DNA from 4 places in the Parasynechococcus sp. genome. Region 4 is predicted to be linked to each of the others. Evidence: predicted binding sites of a transcription regulator. Region 4 holds the regulator's gene; each other region holds the start of a gene.

Evidence for each region. The regulator NtcA, encoded in region 4, controls nitrogen genes in cyanobacteria. The targets are predictions, from matches to a motif close to GTANCNNNNGNTAC.
Region 1: glnA (type I glutamate--ammonia ligase) is a predicted target of NtcA. The motif match lies at 3,467-3,480, and genes of this name have one in related genera.
Region 2: ACJ0G7_RS00440 (MSMEG_0569 family flavin-dependent oxidoreductase) is a predicted target of NtcA. The motif match lies at 1,289-1,302, and genes of this name have one in related genera.
Region 3: ACJ0G7_RS07395 (molybdenum cofactor guanylyltransferase) is a predicted target of NtcA. The motif match lies at 2,485-2,498, and genes of this name have one in related genera.

What each region holds. Positions count from the first base shown of each region.
Region 1 covers NZ_JBJLJL010000010.1:277,593-283,124, reverse strand. Annotated here, with positions in the region: gene ACJ0G7_RS11430 (DUF6439 family protein) at 1-39, opposite strand, end outside; gene ACJ0G7_RS11425 (hypothetical protein) at 93-365, shown strand; gene ACJ0G7_RS11420 (hypothetical protein) at 387-695, opposite strand; gene ACJ0G7_RS11415 (class I SAM-dependent methyltransferase) at 769-1,842, opposite strand; gene glnA (type I glutamate--ammonia ligase) at 1,983-3,404, opposite strand; gene ACJ0G7_RS11405 (allophycocyanin subunit beta) at 3,645-4,169, shown strand; gene ACJ0G7_RS11400 (alanine--glyoxylate aminotransferase family protein) at 4,266-5,450, shown strand; gene ACJ0G7_RS11395 (nucleoside deaminase) at 5,422-5,532, opposite strand, start outside.
Region 2 covers NZ_JBJLJL010000002.1:12,612-18,143, forward strand. Annotated here, with positions in the region: gene ACJ0G7_RS00430 (Nit6803 family nitrilase) at 1-680, opposite strand, end outside; gene ACJ0G7_RS00435 (MSMEG_0572/Sll0783 family nitrogen starvation response protein) at 700-1,182, opposite strand; gene ACJ0G7_RS00440 (MSMEG_0569 family flavin-dependent oxidoreductase) at 1,357-2,655, shown strand; gene ACJ0G7_RS00445 (hypothetical protein) at 2,716-2,856, shown strand; gene ACJ0G7_RS00450 (hypothetical protein) at 3,383-3,544, shown strand; gene ACJ0G7_RS00455 (hypothetical protein) at 3,548-3,724, shown strand; gene ACJ0G7_RS00460 (protein adenylyltransferase SelO family protein) at 3,774-5,453, shown strand; gene ACJ0G7_RS00465 (hypothetical protein) at 5,521-5,532, shown strand, end outside.
Region 3 covers NZ_JBJLJL010000008.1:548,830-554,361, reverse strand. Annotated here, with positions in the region: gene ACJ0G7_RS07410 (transglutaminase family protein) at 1-254, shown strand, start outside; gene ACJ0G7_RS07405 (hypothetical protein) at 242-733, opposite strand; gene ACJ0G7_RS07400 (GTP 3',8-cyclase MoaA) at 814-1,857, opposite strand; gene ACJ0G7_RS07395 (molybdenum cofactor guanylyltransferase) at 1,854-2,438, opposite strand; gene ACJ0G7_RS07390 (NarK family nitrate/nitrite MFS transporter) at 2,710-4,251, shown strand; gene ACJ0G7_RS07385 (nitrate reductase) at 4,334-5,532, shown strand, end outside.
Region 4 covers NZ_JBJLJL010000008.1:234,325-239,856, reverse strand. Annotated here, with positions in the region: gene ACJ0G7_RS05835 (resolvase) at 1-358, opposite strand, end outside; gene ACJ0G7_RS05830 (DUF3084 domain-containing protein) at 355-1,554, opposite strand; gene ntcA (global nitrogen regulator NtcA) at 1,582-2,301, opposite strand; gene rph (ribonuclease PH) at 2,369-3,103, opposite strand; gene ACJ0G7_RS05815 (cob(I)yrinic acid a,c-diamide adenosyltransferase) at 3,212-3,811, shown strand; gene dcd (dCTP deaminase) at 3,811-4,404, shown strand; gene thyX (FAD-dependent thymidylate synthase) at 4,401-5,123, opposite strand; gene ACJ0G7_RS05800 (thioredoxin domain-containing protein) at 5,183-5,532, opposite strand, start outside.

The DNA of each region.
Region 1 (5,532 bases), on a different contig from region 4:
CAGCTTGCGGGTTCCATCAGGCCATTCAGCGGGCGGCATCGAGCTGGAGGAGAGGAGATCGGTCTAGTTTCAGGGAAACAGTGCAGTGGTTGATGCCTCAGCACCGTGCTGAACGTCGGCAGCTCCGCTGGCTTCACACCGCCTCCCTGTTGATGCTTCAGGGTCGCCGTCAGGCTGTCAGCCTGCAGAGCGGGAGCGGCAGTTCCCAGCGTCGCTGGAAGCAGCGCCAGAACCTGGCTCAGAAACTTCTGGAAAGCCCAGCAGAAGGTTGGACGCTGCCGCGGCAGCGAGGTGCAAGGTTCTGGCGGGCCCTGCGCTGGGGGGGAGCAGGATTCGTGGTCGCCTGGTGGCTGAGGGGAGGCTGAGGAGAACCCTCAGCCCAGCTTTTAGGAATTCTGCTGAACAACCACAAGGGAGACGGGTCGCTCTGACTGAGCTTCCCTGAGGGGCGGAAAGGGGCGTTCCGAAGGTCTGGGCAGATCATTACCCCGAAGCCAGGCACTGTGGAGCGCACGGCGACGGCGGTCCTCAGCGAGCACCAGACGATCAGCTGCGCTCTGAGGACTTTCCCCGGGGAGCACAGCGGTTCGCAGGCAGATGCCAAAACCGTGGGCTTCCACCTGAACATGGCCTTCCATCAGAACGACCTGGAAGATCCATCCCTGAAGCCAACGCAACCGGAAAGGATTGGTCATGGATCATCCCAACGGTCGAACACACCCTATGGATGTTGAACGGATCTGCAAGGTGGGCTGTCAGCGAACCCGTTCAGAGTGCTGAAACCACAGGTTTCCGCGCGGTCCACACCCTCGTCATGAAATGGGATTCGCCTTTGATGGCCTCGAATCCCGCGCTGGCCAGGCGTGCGGGGATGTCATCACTGATGTAATCGCGGTAGTAGGGCTCGTGAAAGACCCTTCTGAAGTTCTCCATCGCGACGCCGAACTCCGGCGAGTCGTTGATCTGGACCGAATCCGCGAGAACGAAGGTTCCGCCGGGCTCCAGCACCCGCCAGGCTTCGTTCAGCACGTTCTGGCGCGCTTCCCCCGGGAGCTCATGGAGCAGAAACACACAGGTCACGGCCTGCAGGCCGTCATCAGCCAGAGGAAGACGTTCTCCATTCGCCCGCAGCAGCTCCACCAGTGGTGACGTCCCACCATTCAGCCAGCGATTCGCCTGCCTGAGGTAGGCCTCCGAAAGATCGATCCCGATCAGTTCCGCGTGGGGAAAGGCTCCGCGGATCTGATGCAGGGTTCGACCGGTGCCGGTCGCCACATCAAGAATCCTCAGCGAGGCCGGCGATCGATCTGAGAAGTGACGCAGACCTCTCTTGAGAGGTGCCAGAACGCGGCGACGCATGGCATCGGCGGTGCCGTTGAACAGAATCTCAACCTGGAGGTCGTAGAGGCCTGCCGAGTGATCGCTCAGATACCCATCCGTCTGGTGGTGGAAGTTCTGGAGGTAGTAGTCGGGATAGAGGCTGGGGTCGGTTCCTTCCGGCAGATCTCTCACATTGCGCTGCTTGCGGCGGGACCAGGTTGAGGGCAGATCGAGCCAGACCATCGGATACGTTCTGGCCCACTCCAGCCAGGGCGCATCAAAGAGCAGTTCCTGCGGATACACACCCTGCTCAGCGTCAGCCCAGTCCCGTTCCTCGAGCTTCGCCATGGCAGCTCGGAGGGTGTTCAGCATCTCGGGAGGAACCGATTCCGTGCTGGGGACGGCTTCCGGAGCCACAAGCGACATCAGCCGCGTGCTGAGGTCTTTGTGAACCAGACCGGCCAGACCTTTCCCCTGCTGCAGGGTCTGGTAAGCGAGCTTGCTGAAGGGCGTGGTCGCCATCGGAGTGCGTTGAAGACGACCATTCCAGCGAATCCATTGCTGAAACGGGGACTCTGCTCATCAGACGGAACCTGACGGTCATCAAAAAGGCCCGTCTCCTGAGAAGACGGGCCCCTGAACACACCGACCGGATCCCCGGATCAGGCGTCGTAGTACATCGCGAACTCGTGGGGGTGAGGACGCTGCCGGAGCTGCTGAACCTCCTCGTATTTGATGTCAATCCAGTTCTGGATGAAGTCATCAGAGAAGACGCCTCCCTCGGTCAGGAATCCCCTGTCGGCATCCAGAGCTTCGAGGGCGCCGTTGAGAGATGGCGGAACCGTGGAGATGCTGGCGAGTTCTTCGGCAGGCAGTTCGAACAGGTCCTTGTCGAAGCCGTCACCGGGATCGATCTGATTCTTGATGCCGTCGATGCCGGCCATCATCATGGCGCTGAAGGCCAGATAAGGATTGGCCAGAGCATCACCCGAGCGGAACTCCAGACGCTTGGCCTTGGGGCTTGGGCCTGTGAGAGGGATGCGGACGGCGGCGGACCGGTTCCCTTCGGAGTACACCAGGTTCACAGGAGCTTCGAATCCGGGCACCAGTCGCTTGTAGCTGTTGGTGGTGGGGTTCGTGAAGGCGAGGAATGCCGGAGCGTGCTTCAGGATTCCACCGATGTACCAGCGAGCCGTCTGGGAGAGGTTGGCGTAGGTGCCTTCTCCGAAGAACAGGGGCTGGCCGCCCTTCCAGAGGCTCTGGTGCACGTGCATGCCGCTTCCGTTGTCGTTGAAGACAGGTTTCGGCATGAACGTGGCCGTCTTGCCGTACTTCTTCGCGACATTGCGGACGACGTACTTGTACGTCATGACGTTGTCGGCTGCCTGGATCAGCTCAGCGAATTTCATGCCCAGCTCGTGCTGGCCAGCGCCGGCCACTTCATGGTGGTGCTTCTCGATGGGAATCCCGAGCTGGCCCATGAGCAGAAGCATCTCCGAACGGATGTCCTGGGCTGTGTCGTTCGGAGCGACGGGGAAGTAGCCCTCCTTCTCCTGGATTTTGTAGGCGAGGTTGCCGCCTTCCTCGAGGCGACCGGTGTTCCAGCCCGCCTCGATCGTGTCAACGCTGTAGAAGGCGCCACCGGAGGACGAGTTGTAGCGGACGTCGTCAAAGAGGAAGAACTCAGGCTCAGGACCGAAGAAGGCCATGTCAGCAAGGCCGGTCGAGCTCAGATAGTCGAGAGCCCGCTGGGCCAGGGCGCGAGGGCAGCGCTCGTAGGGCAGACCGGTGCGCGGCTCCTGAATCGAGCAGATCATGCTCAGGGTTTTGTGCCGGTAGAACGGGTCCACCCAGGCGGTGTTGGGGTCGGGCACCATGGCCATGTCGGAGGCCTGGATGCCTTTCCAGCCGCGGATCGATGAACCGTCAAAGGCAAGGCCCTCGGTGAAGGACTCCTCCTCCAGCAGATCGGTGCAGACCGTGAGGTGCTGCCACTTGCCGTGGAGGTCAGTGAACTTGAGGTCGATCAGTTCAATGCCCTCGTCTTTGATCTGACGGAGGACATCCTGTGAAGTTTTTGCCATGGAAAGACGTCTCGGCCCTAGGCGTGCTTTTAGGACCGTAAAGATCCTGAATACCCCATTGTGTAGCAAGGGGTACAAAATTCTCCACCCATCACCTGGGGCGACATCTCTGCTCGGCCGGTTCCGCTGACGCTCCGCGTAACCGTTTCTGTCAACTTCGCTGGAACTCAGGCCCCCAGAGGCTTTTCGCCGGATGACAGGTGTTAGCTTCCGGCCGGGAGTGTCTGTCGAATCCACAGCATGCGCGACGCCATCAGCGGATTGATCGGTCGATATGACCAGCAGGGTCGTTACTTCGACCGCATGGCCATCGACCGGATCGAGTCGTTCCTTGGTGAGTCCGAACTTCGGATCCGCGCCGTGGAGCTGATCAACCGCGATGCCGCCGAGATCGTCCGCGAGGCGAGTCAGACGCTGTTCCTGGATGAGCCGGAACTGCTGCTCCCGGGAGGCAACGCTTACACCACAAGGCGCCTCGCGGCCTGTCTGCGGGACATGGACTACTTCCTGCGCTACGCCAGCTATGCCCTCGTGGCTGGAGACAGCACGATCCTCAACGAGCGGGTGCTCAACGGGCTGGATGACACCTACAAGAGCCTCGGGGTACCAACCGGTCCGACGGTTCGAAGCATCGTGCTTCTCGGTGAGGTCGTCTGTGAACGACTCCGGTCCGAAGGGGTCCCCCTGGAGCGCCTGGCCACCGTCCGAGAGCCCTTCGATCACATGGCCAGAGGCCTCGCTGAGACCAACGTGCGTCAGCGCTGATCCGAAGCTTCAACGACTGCGTTGCAAACCGACGGATTTCGTCCGCTGGGTGAGATGAGTGCGTAGCATCTGCGGCCAGACCTCCTGCTCAGGGCCTTGGCGACGACCCACTCACTCCTTCCCGTAGACGACAGTCACCGCAGGAGCTTCGATCCGATCGCCACCCCGGACAGACTGCTTCTCGGACCGGGGCCGTCCAATGCCCACCCGACGGTGCTGAAAGCTCTGTCTCGCACGCCCATCGGCCATCTCGATCCGCTCTACGTGGAATTGATGAGCGAGGTTCAGGAACTGCTTCGTTACGCCTGGCAGACCGAAAACCGACTCACGCTTCCGATGAGCGGTACCGGTAGCTCCGCCATGGAGGCAACCCTGGCGAACACCGTCGAACCCGGTGACACCGTTCTCGTCGCGGTGAAGGGGTACTTCGGTTTACGGCTTGTGGACATGGCCGGTCGCTACCGCGCCGACGTCAGAACCATCGAAAAGCCCTGGGGAGAATGGTTCTCCCTTGAGGAGCTCGAGGCGGCGATCCTCGAGCACAAGCCGGCGATCCTGGCGATGGTGCATGCCGAAACCTCCACAGGGGTCTGCCAGCCCATGGAGGGAGTCGGCGAGCTGTGCCGCCGGCACGACTGCCTGCTGCTGCTGGATACGGTCACGTCTCTCGGCGGTGTTCCGCTCTACATCGATGACTGGCAGGTCGATCTCGCTTACAGCTGCAGTCAGAAGGGACTCAGCTGCCCCCCTGGGCTTGGTCCCTTCACGATGGGCCCCCGCGCTGAGGCCAAGATGGAAGCTCGCCGGGACAAGGTGCCGAACTGGTACCTCGACGTCTCCCTCCTCAACAAGTACTGGGGCAGCGACAGGGTTTACCACCACACAGCGCCTGTGAACATGAACTTCGGCATGCGGGAGGCCCTGCGTCTGCTTGCCGAGGAAGGACTGGACCAGTCCTGGGCCCGACATCGTCGCAATGCGGAAGCGCTCTGGAGCGGCCTGGAGGCACTCGGTCTTGAAATGGTCGTTCCCGAGGAGCATCGGCTCCCCACCCTCACCACCGTTCGCATCCCTGAAGGGGTTGATGGAAAGGCATTCAGCCAGCATCTGCTCAATACCCATGGCATCGAGGTGGGTGGTGGCCTCGGCTCCCTCGCCGGCAAGATCTGGCGCATCGGTCTGATGGGCTACAACTCAACCCCCGAGAACGTCGACCGGCTGCTTGATCTGTTCAAGACCGAGCTCCCCAGCTTCAAGGGGACCGTCGCCGCCGCTGCCTGAACCAGCCTTCCAGCTGATCTCGGGCTTCGATCCGTAGAACCCCTCCCTGCACCGACATGTGATGGTGCGCACTTGCATGGGT
Region 2 (5,532 bases), on a different contig from region 4:
GACGCGAAATCCTCGGGGTCCAGCCACCCGGTGGAGCAGATCACGAAGCAGCCGGCCTCCAGGGCGTGGTGTCGCATGGTCACCGCGGTCTGTTCGGTGAAGATCGGACCGACGAGTGAACCGGGGAACTGGGCGCAGTGAATCTCCTCGCCCTGAGCCATCAGGGCGTAACGGGCCAGGGGGTTGTAGTGCTCCCAGCAGGCCAGCGCACCGATGCGGCCGAGGGGGGTGGGCACCACCTTCAACCCGGCACCGTCGCCCTGCCCCCAGACCATCCGTTCGTGATACGTGGGTGTGATCTTGCGTCGCTTGAGAACGATCTCGCCGCAGCTGTTGAACAGCAGCTGCGTGTTGTAGAGCGTGCCTCCATCGCGTTCGTTCACTCCGAGAAGCACCTGCATGCCGTGCTGACGGGCAGCGGCCGCGACTGCATCGGTGACAGGACCCGGCACGACGACCGCCTGGTCGTAAAGAGCCAGGTGGGGGCGACCCATGCGAACCGGTGGTTCGACGAAGGAGAAATAGGGGTAGTAGGGAAGAAATGTCTCCGGAAAGACGATCAGCTCCACACCCTCGGCCGCCGCATCGGCCATGGCCTTGAGCACGTTCTGCAGAGATCCGTCGAGGCTGAACAGCACTGGACGGATCTGAGCGGCGGCAACTTTGACAGTGGTCACCATGACAGGGATCAGCTCCGGCTCAGAGCGTCCAGGTGTCGAGGATGAAGGCGCCTTCCTTGCGGTGCATCAGCACGATGTCGAGCACATCGAGAGGATTGACCGGCGTGATCCCTGGCATCAGGGCCTTCTCACCATGGCCGTAAAGCGCCTGAAGTGCGAAGCGGCAGGCGTAGACCTTTCCGCCCTGATCCATGAATTTCTGAAGGCGTGCATTGAAGTTGAGATGGCCGTCAAAGGCGGCATCACCAAGCTTCGGGAAACCCCGCATCACCCCGAGAGTGACGCCAGGACCGTAGAGCAGCACTGAGGTTTCGAAGCCTTTGTTGATCAGACGACTGGCCTGCAGAAGGTTCACCAGACCGATGGATCCTTCGAAGGCAACGGTATGGAATGTGACCAGAGCCTTTTCACCCGGCTCAGCCTTGACGTCAGGAAAAACTTTTTCCTCGTAGTCAACGAGAAAATCCCCCGGCTGATTGGCGGGGCGGTCGACTGCAGGCATGTGAAGAAACGTTGATGAACAGAAGCGTGCACCCTGGCATCAACGAAAAGTGTTCCATTTGCAACCAAATACAGCACCAATGCGCGAGAAATCGCTTCAACTAATTGTGCCTTTCAATACACAAATGAAAATGATTTTCCTGAATCATTGCAATGCCAAGTTGTGTGCTGAAGCATGCTCAACAGCGCGCATCACTCCGATCTCCATCAGGTTGTGGTGATCGGGGCCGGACAGGCCGGTCTTTCCGTGAGCCAGGCACTTCAGCAGCACGGAATCCGTCCTCTGGTGCTTGAGAAGAACCGGATCGGACACGCCTGGGATCAACAACGCTGGGATTCCTTCTGCCTGGTGACTCCCAACTGGCAGTGCCAGCTGCCTGATTTCCCCTACGACGGCGACCAGCCTCAGGGATTCATGGCCAAGGCGGAGATCGTGGCCTTCCTGCGCCGTTTCGCCCAGCACGTCGGGGCTGATGTGCACGAGGGTGTGGCCGTGCAGCGGCTTTCGCAGACCGGCAGCGGCTACCGCCTGCTCACCAGCGAAGGCGAGGTGAGAGCGCAGCAGGTGGTGGTGGCCACCGGTGGCTATCACACACCACGCAGGCATCCACTGGCGGAACGGCTACCGACCTCCGTGCTGCAGCTCGATGCCCGCGATTACCGCAATGCCGGATCCCTGCCGGAAGGCCCTGTGCTGGTGGTCGGCAGCGGCCAGTCCGGCAGTCAGATTGCTGAAGACCTGTTTCTGACCGGACGGACGGTGCACCTGAGCGTGGGCAGCGCCCCCCGCTCGCCACGGATGTACCGGGGACGGGACGTGGTGGACTGGCTGGATCGCATGGGTTACTACGCCATGCCGATCAGCGAGCACGACGATCCACGCAGCGTGCGTGCCAAAACCAACCACTACCTCACGGGCCGGGATGGCGGCAGGGAAATCGATCTGCGGAGGCGTGCGATCGAAGGACTGCATCTGCACGGTCGCCTCGCGATGATCAGCAGCGACCGGATCCGGTTCGCCGACGACCTCAGCCGCAATCTTGATCAGGCCGATGCGGTGTACTGCCGGATCCGCAGCAGCATCGACAGCTGGATCGAGAAGCAGGGCATCGAGGCCCCCTCGGAGGCTCCTTACTCCCCCTGCTGGCAGCCACCGGATGGGCAGGATCCGGGTCTTGATCTCACCGGTGAACCGCTGGCGGCAGTGATCTGGTGCACGGGCTACCGCAGTGATTTCAGCTGGATCGATGTACCGGTGTTCGATGGTTCCGGACAACCCGCCCACGATCGTGGCGTCACCCAGAGCAACGGCCTGTATTTCCTCGGCCTGCCTTGGCTGCACACCTGGGGGTCCGGACGGTTCTGCGGCGTGAAAGACGATGCTCTGTATCTCGCACGGCTGATCAGCCTGAGGCTGAAACGGCGGGACGCCAGCCAGGAACGGCTGGAATGCACCGCTCTGCTGGGCTCCTGAACAAGGTCAGGCCGCTGGAGAACCATGGCCGTTGAGACGATCCCTTGGCATGTTGAAGGGATGAAGCAACACTCCTGGCTCCAGCGCATCGGCACCTACCTGCTCGGCCTGGTGGATGAGTACTGGGCCATGCGCCGACCATGGCAGTACGGCAGCAAGCAGCCGCAGTGCGCTCTGCGCAACAACGGAGACCAGCTCTAGGGGCTGGATCGACCGCTCAGCTCACCACCACACCCCAGTAACGGGCCGTGCCCGTCCAGCCGCAGACGCTGGTGCATCGGAGTGAATCGGCTCAGGAGGCCATCGAGAGATCGGACCCGTCGTCGATCTTGAGATGCTTTGTCAGGCAGGTGGTGACACAGACCTGATCATTGATGTCGCATTCAGTGATGCAAACGAAGTACTCATCCAGGGCTTGCCATCGTTCAGTGATGGATTCATGGTTGTGTTCTCGTCTGAGCGAATACATGTGAGCCTCGCAAGTTCAACACACTTACAAGCAGCATTCAGTTCAGGTCAAGAAAACCATTGCGCAGAGTAAATTACTTAGGAGGAAATTCTCAGGCTTAAATACTCAGTTAGCACCACATGTGCAGCGAGAGCTGAGATCGAACTGAGCACGCCGTTTCCAGCTTCGTTGTCTGTCGTCTTCTGGGCAATGCGCCTTTACACGGGTTGCCGATGGGAAGCCGCCCCACAACAGTGAATCCAGGGCAGGGGAGACGCCATGGACTTCAGAAGCCGCATCTTTGCCAACTCGCGCGGTTCCACCATCGATGCCGTCGGCAACGGTCAGTACCTGGTCTGCCATCACTCCAGCTGTTTCAAGGTGAAGGGATGGCGACGGGCCCATGAGGCCGTGAAGCGCCTGGAAGGCTCATCGGACTGAACGATGGCTGAATATCGAATCCACTGCAGGCACTGCGGTTACGAGGGCCGCGACAACTCCCGTTGGATCCCCTTCGCCAAGGTGCAGGCCAGGGGACGGAGCTGCCCCCGCTGCGGGAAGGCGACGGATCTGGAACCCTGGTGCACGTTGCGGGCGGAAACCTCGGTGCCGGATCTCTGATCCGCGCAGGAGCGGCTCCATAGCATCGGCAGAGACCTGATCCGACCCCATGCCCACCACAGCGAACAGCTTCCAGGAGTTCGCCGCGCGGGTCGACTATTCGCTGCTGGAGGCTCTCCGGCCGGATCCGGACGCCACGGTTGATGGCAACGATCACCGGCCAAGGCCGGTGATGTCCGGCCATTACGTGCCGGTGACGCCCACACCGATTCCCAATCCGGACTACGTCGCCCACAGCAGCACCCTGTTCGCCGAGCTGGGCCTGGACGATGCGCTCGCCCACGACCCCGATTTCACCCGCCTCTTCTCCGGTGATGCATCGGTGGCCACCCCCCCGATGCATCCCTGGGGCTGGGCCACCGGCTATGCCCTGTCGATCTACGGCACCGAATACATCCAGCAGTGTCCTTTCGGCACCGGCAACGGCTACGGCGATGGACGGGCGATGTCGATCGTCGAAGGCGTCTTTGAAGGCAGACGCTGGGAGATGCAGCTCAAGGGCGGCGGTCCGACCCCCTACTGCCGCGGGGCTGATGGCCGCGCCGTGCTGCGTTCCAGCGTGCGCGAATTCCTCGCCCAGGAGTTCATGCATGCCCTCGGCATTCCCACCTCCCGCTCGCTCACGCTGTACATGTCGCGCGATGAGACCGTGCGGCGGCCCTGGTATTCAGAGCACTCACGCTCCCTTGATCCGGACGTGATGGTGGACAACCCGGCGGCGATCAGCACCCGCGTCGCCCCCTCCTTCCTGCGCGTCGGGCAGATCGAACTGTTCGCCCGCCGCGCCCGCGAGAACGCCCACCCTGAAGCGCGCCATGAGCTGCAGCTGATCGTGCAGCACCTGATCGACCGCAACTACCGTCCGGAGATCGATCCCGACCTGTCCTTCCGTGAGCAGGTGCTGGAGCTGGCCCGCCTGTTCCGCGGCCGGCTGACGGCACTCGTCGCCGACTGGATGCGTGTCGGTTACTGCCAGGGAAATTTCAACAGCGATAACTGTGCCGCCGGCGGCTACACCCTCGACTACGGCCCCTTCGGCTTCTGCGAACTGTTCGATCCCCGCTTCCAGCCATGGACAGGCGGAGGAGCCCACTTCTCCTTCTTCAACCAGCCGATGGCGGCGGAAGCCAACTACCGCATGTTCTGGAAATCCCTGCGCACCCTGATGGAGGACGACAGCGACGCCCAGGAGCAGTTGGATCAACTGCAGGGAGGCTTCGCCGCGGCAATGCAGCAGCAGCTCGAGAACATGTGGGCCCGCAAGCTCGGGCTGGCCGCCTACGACGAAGCCCTGATCAGCGAACTGCTGCAGCTGCTGGTGGCCTCCAGAGCTGATTACACCCGGGTCTTCCGCCTGCTCTGCGCCATCCCCGAGCATCCGTCGGAGCTTCACGCAGGCTTCTATCTGCCCTGTTCCGAGGAGCTGAACGCCCAGTGGTTGCTCTGGCTGCAACGCTGGCGTGCCCTGATCACAACCAACGGCTCGTTCGAGGCGACATCGGCAGCCATGCAACGGGTCAACCCCGCCATCACCTGGCGGGAATGGCTGATCGCCCCCGCCTATCAACAGGCAGAACTGGGTGACAACGGCCTGATCCAGGAACTGCAGACCCTGTTCAGAACCCCGTACGACACCCCAACCGCCGATCTGGCCGCCGGATACGACCAGCTCAGACCACGTCAGTTCTTCAGCGCCGGAGGGATTTCCCACTACAGCTGTTCGTCATGAGCCCTTGGTGGCAACGGCCACACATCGGTTCAGCTGGTTAGTTTCACCAACCCATCAGCTCAGGCCAGTGAACCGAAGT
Region 3 (5,532 bases), 310 kb from region 4:
ACGACCTGCATGCCTGGACCGAGGTGTATCTGCCGGGGGCCGGCTGGCGTGGCTTCGATCCCAGTGCGGGCGGCGAAATCACCGAGCGCTACATCGTTCTGGCCAGTTCCTCGAAACCCGATCTCACCGCAGCCGTCTGCGGCACCTTCAGTGGCCCACCAGGAACGGTCAGCGAGCTGAGCTGGTTGATCGAAGCGATGGTGGAATCAGAATCCGACCAGAACCACGCACCCAGCCTGATTCAGGCCGCCTGAAGCTCCGGTTCCACTCCATGAAGGCATGGTTTCGGCGCTGTGATGGTCGTGGCATCCATCAAGGCCGGAATGCGAGCACTGTTGTAAACGCGGAATTCATTCACGAGGGAGACTCCCTGCTCGCGCACGGCCTGGTTCAGGACGACCGAACCATCGGGATCTGACACCGAACGATGGAAGGTGCCCGGAGGAATGCGCAGGATGTCGCCGCCACTCTCCAATCTCACGATGTGGAACGGCTTCTCCCAGGCCAGATTCACGAGATAGAACGTGCGACCGCCACTGGCGGCAAGCAGATTGTCCTCCTGGTGAGGATGAAGATAGAACTGCCAGGCGCCACTGGCCGGATCGTTGGGTGGGCTGGTCGCCGGCCCGGTGTGAATCACCAGGTCACGGGCATTCGACGTTCCCACGGTGACATCGAAGAAGCGAACCGATGGTGTGTCGCGGAAGCGTTCGTAGGCCAGCAGTTCAAACATCAAACCGGGTCGATGAAAACCCGAACACTGCATGTGTTGTAACGGGAGAAGCCTTGGGAAATGGTCGCGACAGCGACGGTTCAGCCCCCCAGATAGGCCATCTCCGCATGATGGTTTGAATCAGCGTTGCCATGACGCTCCTCGCTGTAGCGATCGCTTCGCCGATGCCAGAGAGCGGCCATGGTCCGCTCGAGGTCTGACTCCACGTCCAGTACCGGGGTCAGATCCGTGCCCTCCGCTGCGAACAGACAGGTGAAGGCACGGCCATCGGCCGTGACGCGCAAACGGTTGCAATCCGAACAGAAGGGCTCACTGATGGAGGCGATCACACCGAGGCAGCCTCCACCGTCGGCGTAACGCCAGCTCCGCGCTGTACCGCTCACAGGGCGACCGAGCGGCTGGAGCGGCCACCGCGCACCGATGCGCTTCACCATTTCAGCGGCCGGGAGAACCTGCTGCGGACGCCAGCCGTTGCGATTGCCGACATCCATGAATTCGATCAGACGCAGCTCAAGCCCCCAGCGCCGCGCCAGATCCGCCAGGGGAATCAACTGATCGTCATTCACAGTCCGCTGAATCACGGCATTGAGCTTCAGGCCACCGGCAGCAGGATCAAAACCGGCTGACGTGGCAGCCTGCAGCCCGGCAAACACCTGCTGCAGGAGGCGTTCACCGGCCGGAACACCGCCACGGAGGCCGGCCATGCGCGCCGCCACCTCTGGATCGACAGCATCGAGACTGACGGTGATCCGATCCAGACCGGACGCACGAAGTGCCGTCGCCCGTTCGGACGTCAGCAGCACGCCGTTGCTGGTGAGAGCGACCTCGCGCAACCGGTTGAGAGGATCACCGAGCGTCTCCCGTCCGTTGTGGATCTGCTGAAGCAGAGGGAGCAAGCGGTCACTCAGCAGGGGTTCACCCCCGGTGAGCCGCAGGGTGTGCACGCCGAGACGACAGGCAACCCGAATCAGACGCAACTGCTGCTCCAGACTCAGCAGGCCTGGAGGATCCTCCGCATCGGGGCAGCAGTACGGGCAGCTCAGATTGCAGCGGGCTGTTAACGACAACCGCAACACACCCAGCGTCCGAGAACGCTGATCAGCAACCGATGGCTCACTGGTCATGGGGTCAACGCTGCCAGATCCTCGGGTCGGTTCGCATTGAGCAGCACATCGCGCGGCAATCGCACCGTCTGCAGCGGCAGCCGGTCCAACCAGTCCAGCCAACGCCACTGGCCGGCGGTGAGTTGCTCGATGAGGGCCGTTTGAAACGGTGCCCCCGATGGGATCACCGCCAGAAGTGGCTGCAGACGCTCGCCGTCATGCGCAACGGCGATCCGATCCGGCCTGCATTGCCAGGCCATGATCAACTGCCTGAAGGTGTCCGTTCTGAGTCGCGGCATATCCACAGGAAGAACCAGCACCGCCTGCCCCGGTGTCGACGGCAACACCCTGGCCAGGGCATTCAGCGGCCCGCTCCAGGGCGGCGGTTCCAACAGAACACGCACGTCGGAACGATGCGCCAGTTGATCGGCATGGGTCTGATGACGACTGACGACCTGGACCGGGAGTTCAAGGGGCAGCAACTGATCCACAATCGCCGTGAGCCAGACACCACCATCGGGATGAGGCAACAACGCCTTATCGCGTCCCATGCGTCGGCTGTCGCCACCACTGAGCAGACACACCTGCAGAAGTGGATTCACGCCAGCGAATGAAGTTATGGAAGATCTAGGACGCCGTGGTCTTGCAGTAGTGCTTGTTACCAGATCGATCCATAGAAAATATCCTGATCAAAATCATCAGTCGATTCAATGTGTGGCGGAGCACAGAAACCAGCCAGTTGGTAACCAATCAAACCAACAGATTCATCGCACATTGGTTGAATGCGCCACTTAACGGATATTTTTCGACCGTTTCGCCACCCACGGGCACCCTTTCGTTTTGAAGCCCGCGGTTTCAACATTTCTCCTCTCAATGCTTGGCGACCTTTGGTCGTTCCAGGGCAGGTACCGCACCCTCCACCTCACCTGGATCGCCTTCTTCCTGACCTTCGTGGTCTGGTTCAACCTGGCCCCTCTGGCCACCACCGTGAAAGCGGATCTCGGATTGACCGTTGGTCAGATCCGCACCGTGGCCATCTGCAACGTGGCCCTCACCATTCCGGCTCGCGTGCTGATCGGCATGCTGCTGGACAAATTCGGGCCTCGGATCACCTACTCCAGCATCCTGGTTTTTTCGGTGATTCCCTGCCTGCTGTTTGCGTCCGCCCAGGACTTCAACCAGCTGGTGGTGGCGCGTCTGCTGCTCTCCATCGTCGGCGCCGGCTTCGTGATCGGCATCCGCATGGTGGCCGAATGGTTCCCGCCCAAGGAAATCGGCCTGGCTGAGGGCATCTATGGCGGCTGGGGCAACTTCGGCTCCGCCTTCTCGGCCCTCACCATGGTCGCCCTCGCCGGCTTCCTCTCCTTCTCCGGCGGCTTTGAACTGCCCACCGGTGCTGTTCTCAACTGGCGCGGTGCGATCGCGCTCACCGGCATCATCTCGGCGCTGTACGGCGTCTTCTACTTCTTCAACGTCACCGACACCCCCCCGGGCAAGACGTACCAGCGTCCGGAACGGACCGCTGGTCTGGAAGTGACCTCAATGCGCGATTTCTGGGGCCTGCTGGGCATGAATGTGCCCTTCGCCGCCATCCTTTGCGTGCTCTGCTGGCGCCTGCAGAAGGTGGGCTTCCTCACGCCGGCCACCTATCCCCTGGCCCTGGGTGCCGTGGCCGTCTGGTTCGCGTTCCAGACATGGGGCATCATCCGCACCAACCGCGAGCTGATCCTCGGCACCAAGGTCTACCCCAAGGAAGACCGCTATGAATTCCGCCAGGTGGCGATTCTCGAGCTCACCTACATCGTGAACTTCGGGTCCGAACTGGCCGTGGTGTCGATGCTGCCCACCTTCTTCGAAACCACCTTCGATCTGCCGAAGGCCACCGCCGGCATCCTGGCCTCCTGCTTCGCCTTTGTGAACCTGGTGGCCCGCCCCGCCGGTGGTCTGATCTCCGACAGCGTCGGCAGCCGCAAGAACACCATGGGCTTCCTCACCGCCGGCCTGGGCATCGGCTATCTGGTGATGAGCATGATCAAGCCGGGCACCTTCTCCGGTTCCACCGGCATCTTTGTGGCCGTGGTGATCACCATGCTCGCCTCCTTCTTCGTGCAGTCCGGTGAAGGCGCCACCTTCGCGCTGGTGCCCTTGGTCAAGCGCCGCGTCACCGGTCAGGTGGCTGGCCTGGTGGGCGCCTACGGCAACGTCGGCGCTGTGACCTACCTCACCATTTTCAGCCTGCTGCCGATGTGGATGGGCGGTGGCGGCGAACCCACCCCCGAGGTGATCGCGGCTTCCAACAGCGCCTTCTTCCAGATCCTGGGCGTGGCTGGACTGATCGTGGCCTTCTTCTGCTTCTTCTTCCTCAAGGAGCCCAAGGGTTCCTTCGCGGAACTCCACGAAGGCGAAGTGGCCTGAGCCACCTCCATCGGCAGCGATTGATCACTGCCCATCAGCCCGGGGCTTCGGCCCCGGGTTTCGTTCTTGATCCCTTGTCCAGATGAGCGACGGTCCCCGCAGCGTCCGCAGTCAGTGCCCGTACTGCGGTGTGGGCTGTGGCCTCGAACTCCTTCCACCGGCTGTGAAGGGCCAGGCGGTGAAGCGGGACGCCGAAGGCAACCCGATGTGGACCGCCCGTGGCGACCGGCAGCATCCCTCCAGCCTGGGACAGGTCTGCATCAAGGGGGCAACGGTCGGAGAGACCCTGGCCAGAGGTCGGCTGCGTCAGCCCCTGTTCCGCAGCAGCCTCGAGGACGACTTCGCCCCGATCAGCTGGGACGATGCTCTCGGTCGGATCACCGACCAGATCCGCAGCAGCGTGTCGAGGCGCGGCAACGCCGATGCCATCGCCATGTATGGCTCAGGGCAGTTCCACACCGAGGACTACTACCTCGCCCAGAAGCTGTTGAAGGGTGCGCTGGGCACCAACAATTTCGACGCGAACTCAAGGCTCTGCATGAGTTCGGCTGTGGCCGGCTACACCCGCAGCCTGGGATCGGACGGCCCTCCGTGCTGCTACGAGGATCTGGATCACTGCAGCGTGGCCTTCCTGATCGGCACCAACACGGCCGAATGCCACCCGGTGCTGTTCCAGCGACTGCTGAAACGCAGAAAACGCAATCCCGGCAGCGTGAAAATCGTGGTGGTGGACCCACGCCGCACCGACACCGCCAAAGCCGCCGACATTCACCTGCCGATCGCACCGGGCAGTGACCTGGCGCTGCTGCACGGGATCGCCCACCTCGTGCTGCGCGAGAACGGACAGGACGCCACGTTCATCGACGACCACACCGACAACTACGACGCCTTTTTCGACGTGGCTGCCCGCTGGACTCCGAGGCGGGTGGCCCGCTTCTGCCACATCCCCGAGAAACGTCTGCGGGAGGTGGCCGCTCTGTTTCACCGGCGCGAAACGGTGCTCAGCCTCTGGTCGATGGGGGTGAACCAGCGGCGGGAAGGCACCGCAGTGGTGGGCGGCCTGATCAACCTGCACCTGCTCACCGGCCAGATCGGCAAGCCGGGAGCTGGTCCGTTCTCGCTCACAGGCCAGCCGAATGCCATGGGTGGTCGCGAAGCCGGCGGACTGTCTCACCTGCTGCCCGGATATCGGCTGGTGACCAACACTGACCACCGCGCCGACGTGGAGAAGGCCTGGAACCTGCCGGCTGGCCGTATTTCCGCCAAACCAGGGCTGGCAGC
Region 4 (5,532 bases):
GGGCGGCGATCGCATCAAGCTCCTCGGGTGGGATCAGCAGGCCGCGGGGAATCAGCCGCTGCCACCCCCTGGGAGGCCACAGCTCCCAGTAGCGACGGCGGGCCCGCAGGGTGGTGCCGTATTCATTCACCTGCTGAACAGGAGCGAGGGACCGCAGCTTCGGCAGCCATGCCGCACTGCCGGTGCCGTCACCCAGCACGATCCCGTCCAGTCCTCCGGCGACCTGCCAGTCGCTCAGCCGGTCCAGAACCTGCTCGCAGATCACGACAGCCCCGCTGAGCACCTGGAGGGATTCGGTGTCCACAAGCACGAGGCCGCATTTGCTTCTCCCGGGATCAACACCGGCCAGTCGGCTCATGGGCTGACCCGAAACGCCACCAGCACCGGATCGCCACTGTCGCTGTCGCTCTCGGCGATCACCTCAAGGGTCAGATCCCCCTCTCCTTCGGGGCGGTCCACCAGAGCCAGGCCGAGCTGAGCGAAGACCGTCCCGTCGAACTGGAGTCCTTCCACGAGGGAGCCACGACGCTGAACCTCGGCGAACGCAGAGGCGAGCAGAAGGTTCAGGCGGCGGCGGACCATCTCCGGTGATCGATCCTGGTCCGGGAGGGTTGCCGACGCCAGGACTTCGCCGCTGCGACTGATGCGCCGGTTCGGTCGGACGTCAGGAAAGGCATAGACGATGGTCTCTCCGCGCAGCACGTTGGTGGCAGAGCGGATCGAAACCACCCATGTGCCCGGCTTGCTGATGATCGTCCGCAGACGCTGCACATCGTTCCGGGGAACCAGGAGGATCTGTCGGTCGGGGGTCTCACCGGGTCGGACCTGCTGGTAGGCCGTGAGATTCGCGTCCTGCAGCAAACGGTCGATCACCGTCTTCGCCTGTCCTGCACTCTCCAGTCGGATGGTGGCTGTGGCCAGAGCCTCTCCGCTGCTGAGAACCACGGAACCGCGGCGCAGGGCGATCAGGTTGCGCTCCAGCTCCTTGAGTTCCGCCTCACCGGCTTGGATGCTGGCCCGAACCCGCTTGAGTTCCTCCTCGGTGCGGCGGATGTCTGCGTCCCGGGCCTTGATGTCCCTGTCCCGCTGCTGAATGTCGCGGCTGAGGCGCTGCTGCTCGGCCTCCAGCCGGACGCGCTGCTGCTGCAGAGGCTCCAGCTCCTCACGAAGTGTCGCTGCCCGCTGCTTGGCCGTCGACAGCTCGGCATCGATGCGTTGCGTCTGGGCAATGGCCTGACGACGTTCTTCCTCGGCTGACTCCAGGGCACCTCTGTTCTGCTGCAGCTGGCGGCGGCTGTCCTGAAGTTTCTGTTGCAGTCCGTCGAGCTCAAACAGCCCAACCCGCAACTGACGGCTGACCAGCAGCATCAGACCGAGGGACAGCGCACTGATCAGGCTGCCGGTGAGCACCGTGATCAGCACCGCCGTCCGTCGGGGTCGCATGTTGAACAGGCTGAGGCGTGCCTTGCCGACACGGCTGCCCAACCTGTCGCCCAGAGCTGAAAGCACGCCGCCGAGCACCAGCAGCGCGATGATCAGCAGCCATCCGCTCACGGCGTCACCTCCCAGTGGGGCCGACTCTCAGCTGAACCGCTTGGCCAGAGCAATCGGATCCAGAACCGTGATCTTCTTGCGGTCAATCTGAACGAGACCGGATTGACGCAAGTCTCCCAGCAGTCGGGTGATCGTGACCCGCGTGGAGCCGATCGCCTCGGCGATGGCCTGATGGGAGAGGCGGAGGTCGATGGTGATGCCCAGTTGGTCCGGCACGCCGAAGTCCCGACAGAGCACCAGCAGAAAACTCACCAGGCGGGAGGACATGTCCCGGTGCGTGAGGGTCTCGATCATTGTTTCGGTCTGCAGAATCCTGCTGGAGAGACCCTGAAGCAGCCTGAGCCCGACTGCGGTGTCGGCCTCGATCGCGGCACGGACTGAGCCGGCCGGTGCCGTCACCATCTCCACCCGGGTGAAGGCGACAGCGTGATAGAAGCGATCGGAACGGTGGCCTGTGAGCAGCGACAGCACCCCGAACAGGCTGTTCTCACGAAGCAGAGCGACGGTGATCTCTTCGCCCGACTCATAGACCCTGGAAAGCCGCACGGCACCGCGCCGGATCAGGTAAACCCGCTCGGCGGGATCACCTGGAAAGAAGATGGTCTTGTTTCGTTCGACAAGTTCCGTGCTGGCGCCGTCCAGATCTCTGATGACATCAAGCAGCGAGCGGGATGAGCTGACCGGCTGGTCCTGGGGCGCATGGGCCGAAACGGCGACGTAACGGCTGAACCCACTGCTGGTTCCCAACAATCCGTTTCGACTGATTAAAAGTTAAGGATCGACCCTGTTCAGCTGTGTAGCCGTTATTACGCAATCAGCTGCGGCTGCTCAGGGCATGGCTCTGGGCGGCCAGAAGGGCGTCAAGCCCGGGCTGCGCCAGATCCAGCAGGACGTTCAGCTGTCCGCGGCTGAACGGAGCTCCTTCGGCCGTGCCCTGGATCTCCAGGAGACTCCCGTCGCCTGAGGCCACCACATTCAGATCAACGTCAGCTCGGCTGTCTTCGCTGTAATCCAGATCCAGCAGCGGCCTGCCCTCCAGGAGTCCGACGGACACCGCTGCCACCTGGCTCCGGATCGGCTGGCGTTCCAGGATCCCCTGGGCGATCAGACGGTCACAGGCCAGCTGCAGAGCCATCCAGGCCCCGGTGACCGACGCGGTTCGGGTGCCGGCATCCGCCTGGATCACATCACAATCGATCAGCAGGCTGCGTTCTCCGAGAGCTTCCAGGTCCACCGCGGCGCGCAGGCTGCGGCCGATCAATCGCTGAATCTCCTGGGTGCGGCCGGAGAGCTTGAGCAGTTCCCGCGACTGCCTCTGAGGTGTGGAGCCGGGCAGGAGCCGGTATTCAGCGCTGATCCAGCCCAGTCCGTTCCCCTTCCGCCAGCGCGGCACCGTCTCTTCGAGGCAGACGCTGCACAGAACAGCAGTGCGTCCGGTGCGCACGATCAATGAACTGAGAGCGAACCCCATCGGATCCCAGCTCACTTCAAACGGCCGAAGGGCATCTGGACGACGCCCGTCGGCTCGGGTCTCGGAGGGATCCACCATGAACCTGATTTCACAGCACACCATCCGTAGTGTCAATGGCCTTGTGGAGTCGCATCGCGCCGCTACATTCGAGGTCTGCAGGGTGTATCCCTGGTGACACCCGACGCGATGACCGCAAGCCTGACCACCAGCCATCGATCCTCTGGAGCCCTGACCGGGGATCGCCATGCGCTGGAGAGGGCCGGTCTGCGTCCGCTTCCGCCGCTTCCCGCATCCGCGCCGCTGCATCTGGTGGCTCCGGAGGGCCAGCTGCAGGTGCATACGGCCTCCTATCGGGGCAGTTTTTCCAGTGTTCTCAGCCAGGCGATGCGGGCGGCAGGGCTCGGCAGCCGCGTCCTGATCGCCCAGTTCCTCAAGGGGGGGGTGAAGCAGGGGCCGGAGGGCTGTGTGCTGCTCTGCGGCGGGCTCACCTGGCTGCGTCCGGATATTCCGGCGTGTCTTGCGGAGCCCGATCAGCCTGGTGGTTCCGATGCCGTCGATGCCGTCTGGCAGGCCTGCCGGCGCCATCTCGCTGAAGGCGACCTTGATCAACTGGTGCTGGATGAAGTCGGTCTCGCGGCAGCGCTCGGCTACCTGAAGGAAGATGAGCTTCTGTCGAGCCTGCAGCAGCGTCCAGGCTCCATGGATGTGATCATCACTGGGCCGGCGATTCCTTCCAGCGTCATGGCCATGGCGGATCAGGTCACCGAACTGCGCAGAGGTTTCTGATGCTCAAGAACGATCGCTGGATCACCGAGCAGGCTCAGAAGGGGATGCTCGAGCCCTTCCAGGCAGGTCTGGTGCGCCATCTTGATCCGGAGCAACGTCTGCGACCGGTTCTGAGCTTCGGATGTTCCTCCTACGGCTACGACCTTCGCCTCTCCCCGCAGGAGTTCATGATCTTCCGGCATGTGCCCGGAACGGTGATGAACCCCAAGCGGTTCAATCCCGCCAATCTGGAGCCCACGCCTCTGCATGAGGACGAGGACGGTGGCTACTTCATCCTTCCAGCGCATTCCTACGGCCTCGGTGTCGCCCTGGAGAAGCTTCGGGTGCCCGCCAACATCACGGTGATCTGTCTCGGCAAGAGCACCTATGCGCGGCTGGGCATCATCGTCAACACAACGCCCGCTGAAGCGAGCTGGGAAGGGCATCTGACGCTTGAGTTCAGCAACAGCTCCGGTGCTGACTGCCGTATTTATGCCAATGAAGGCATCTGTCAGCTGCTGTTCTTTGAGGGGGACCCCTGCGACACGACCTACAGCGATCGGCAGGGTAAATATCAGCATCAGCCGGAGCGTGTCACCCTGGCCCGCATCTAGGGAGCCAGACGCGCTCTGTGCAGCCGGCTCTTCTCGTACCACTCGGCGAACTGCGGAGCCCAGTCCACCAGATGCGGCCACATCAGGTCGCAGAGTCTGCGGATCTCCAGCTGAGCATCGAGCTTCGCCCGCAGATCCATGAAGTGAAGGAAAGCCCTCAGGCTGAAGCTCACGATGAAATGCTGGCGGTAGTCGAAGGGAAGGATGCCGCGGGCATGTTCCTCCGCAAATCCGGCACGCAGCAGATCCCTGTAACGCTCGGCTGATTGCTGGCAGTGGTTGAGATCAAGTTCACGCTCCGCCTGGCTGTAGAGGTATTTCTTCCCCTGTCGGTCGCTGTACTCCCCGACCGGTCGCAGGTAGAAGACCTCCTCCAGGGGCAGTTCGCCGTCCGCAGCCCGGCAGATGCGCTCGCCGGTGTATCGCATCGACTGCACATCGAAACTGACGCCCACCCGATGCGTCCGGGCCTGTTGCATCACCGAATGCGGAAACCAGCCCACGTTCAGAACGATCTGAGCATGTTCGAGCGGACCGAAATGGCCCCGTTCCCCGGCAAGCAGCCGTTTGATGCAGATCTCGCCAGCCCGTTGTTCGTCAGGCCAGCTGTCCCGATCAGCGGCCACAAAACCCTCGCTGTAGTCCTGATGCATCGCGGCATAGATGCATTGCTGCGGATTCGGCGTGGCGGCGATCAGATCGACTCGGAAACGCTCCATGGCGTGCTGTTCAGCAGCTCGGTCCTGTGATCATGACGGTGATGGCCCGGCCATGCCCGTCAACCGTGGCTGCGGGGTCCGGTTCTGTCGGTGCTGGCCAGATCCTCAAGGGTGCTCGTGCTTCCGATTCCCTGAAGTGCTGGAACGGGGGTGTCGTTGATCAGGGCGTCACCAAGCGCCTGGAGTTCCTGGGGTGTCCGCACGCCGATGGAACGACCACGAGGCTGACCGTCCGCTGCGAAGAGGTTCAGCTGGGGGATGCCGTTGACCTCGTACCGGTCCACCAGATCGAGCCAACGGGGATTGTCGACATTCACCAGCACCACGTCGAGGCGATCCCGCGTGGATTGCTCCAGGCTCAGCATCGCTGGAGCCATCTCCCGGCAGGCCTGGCACCAGTCGGCATAGA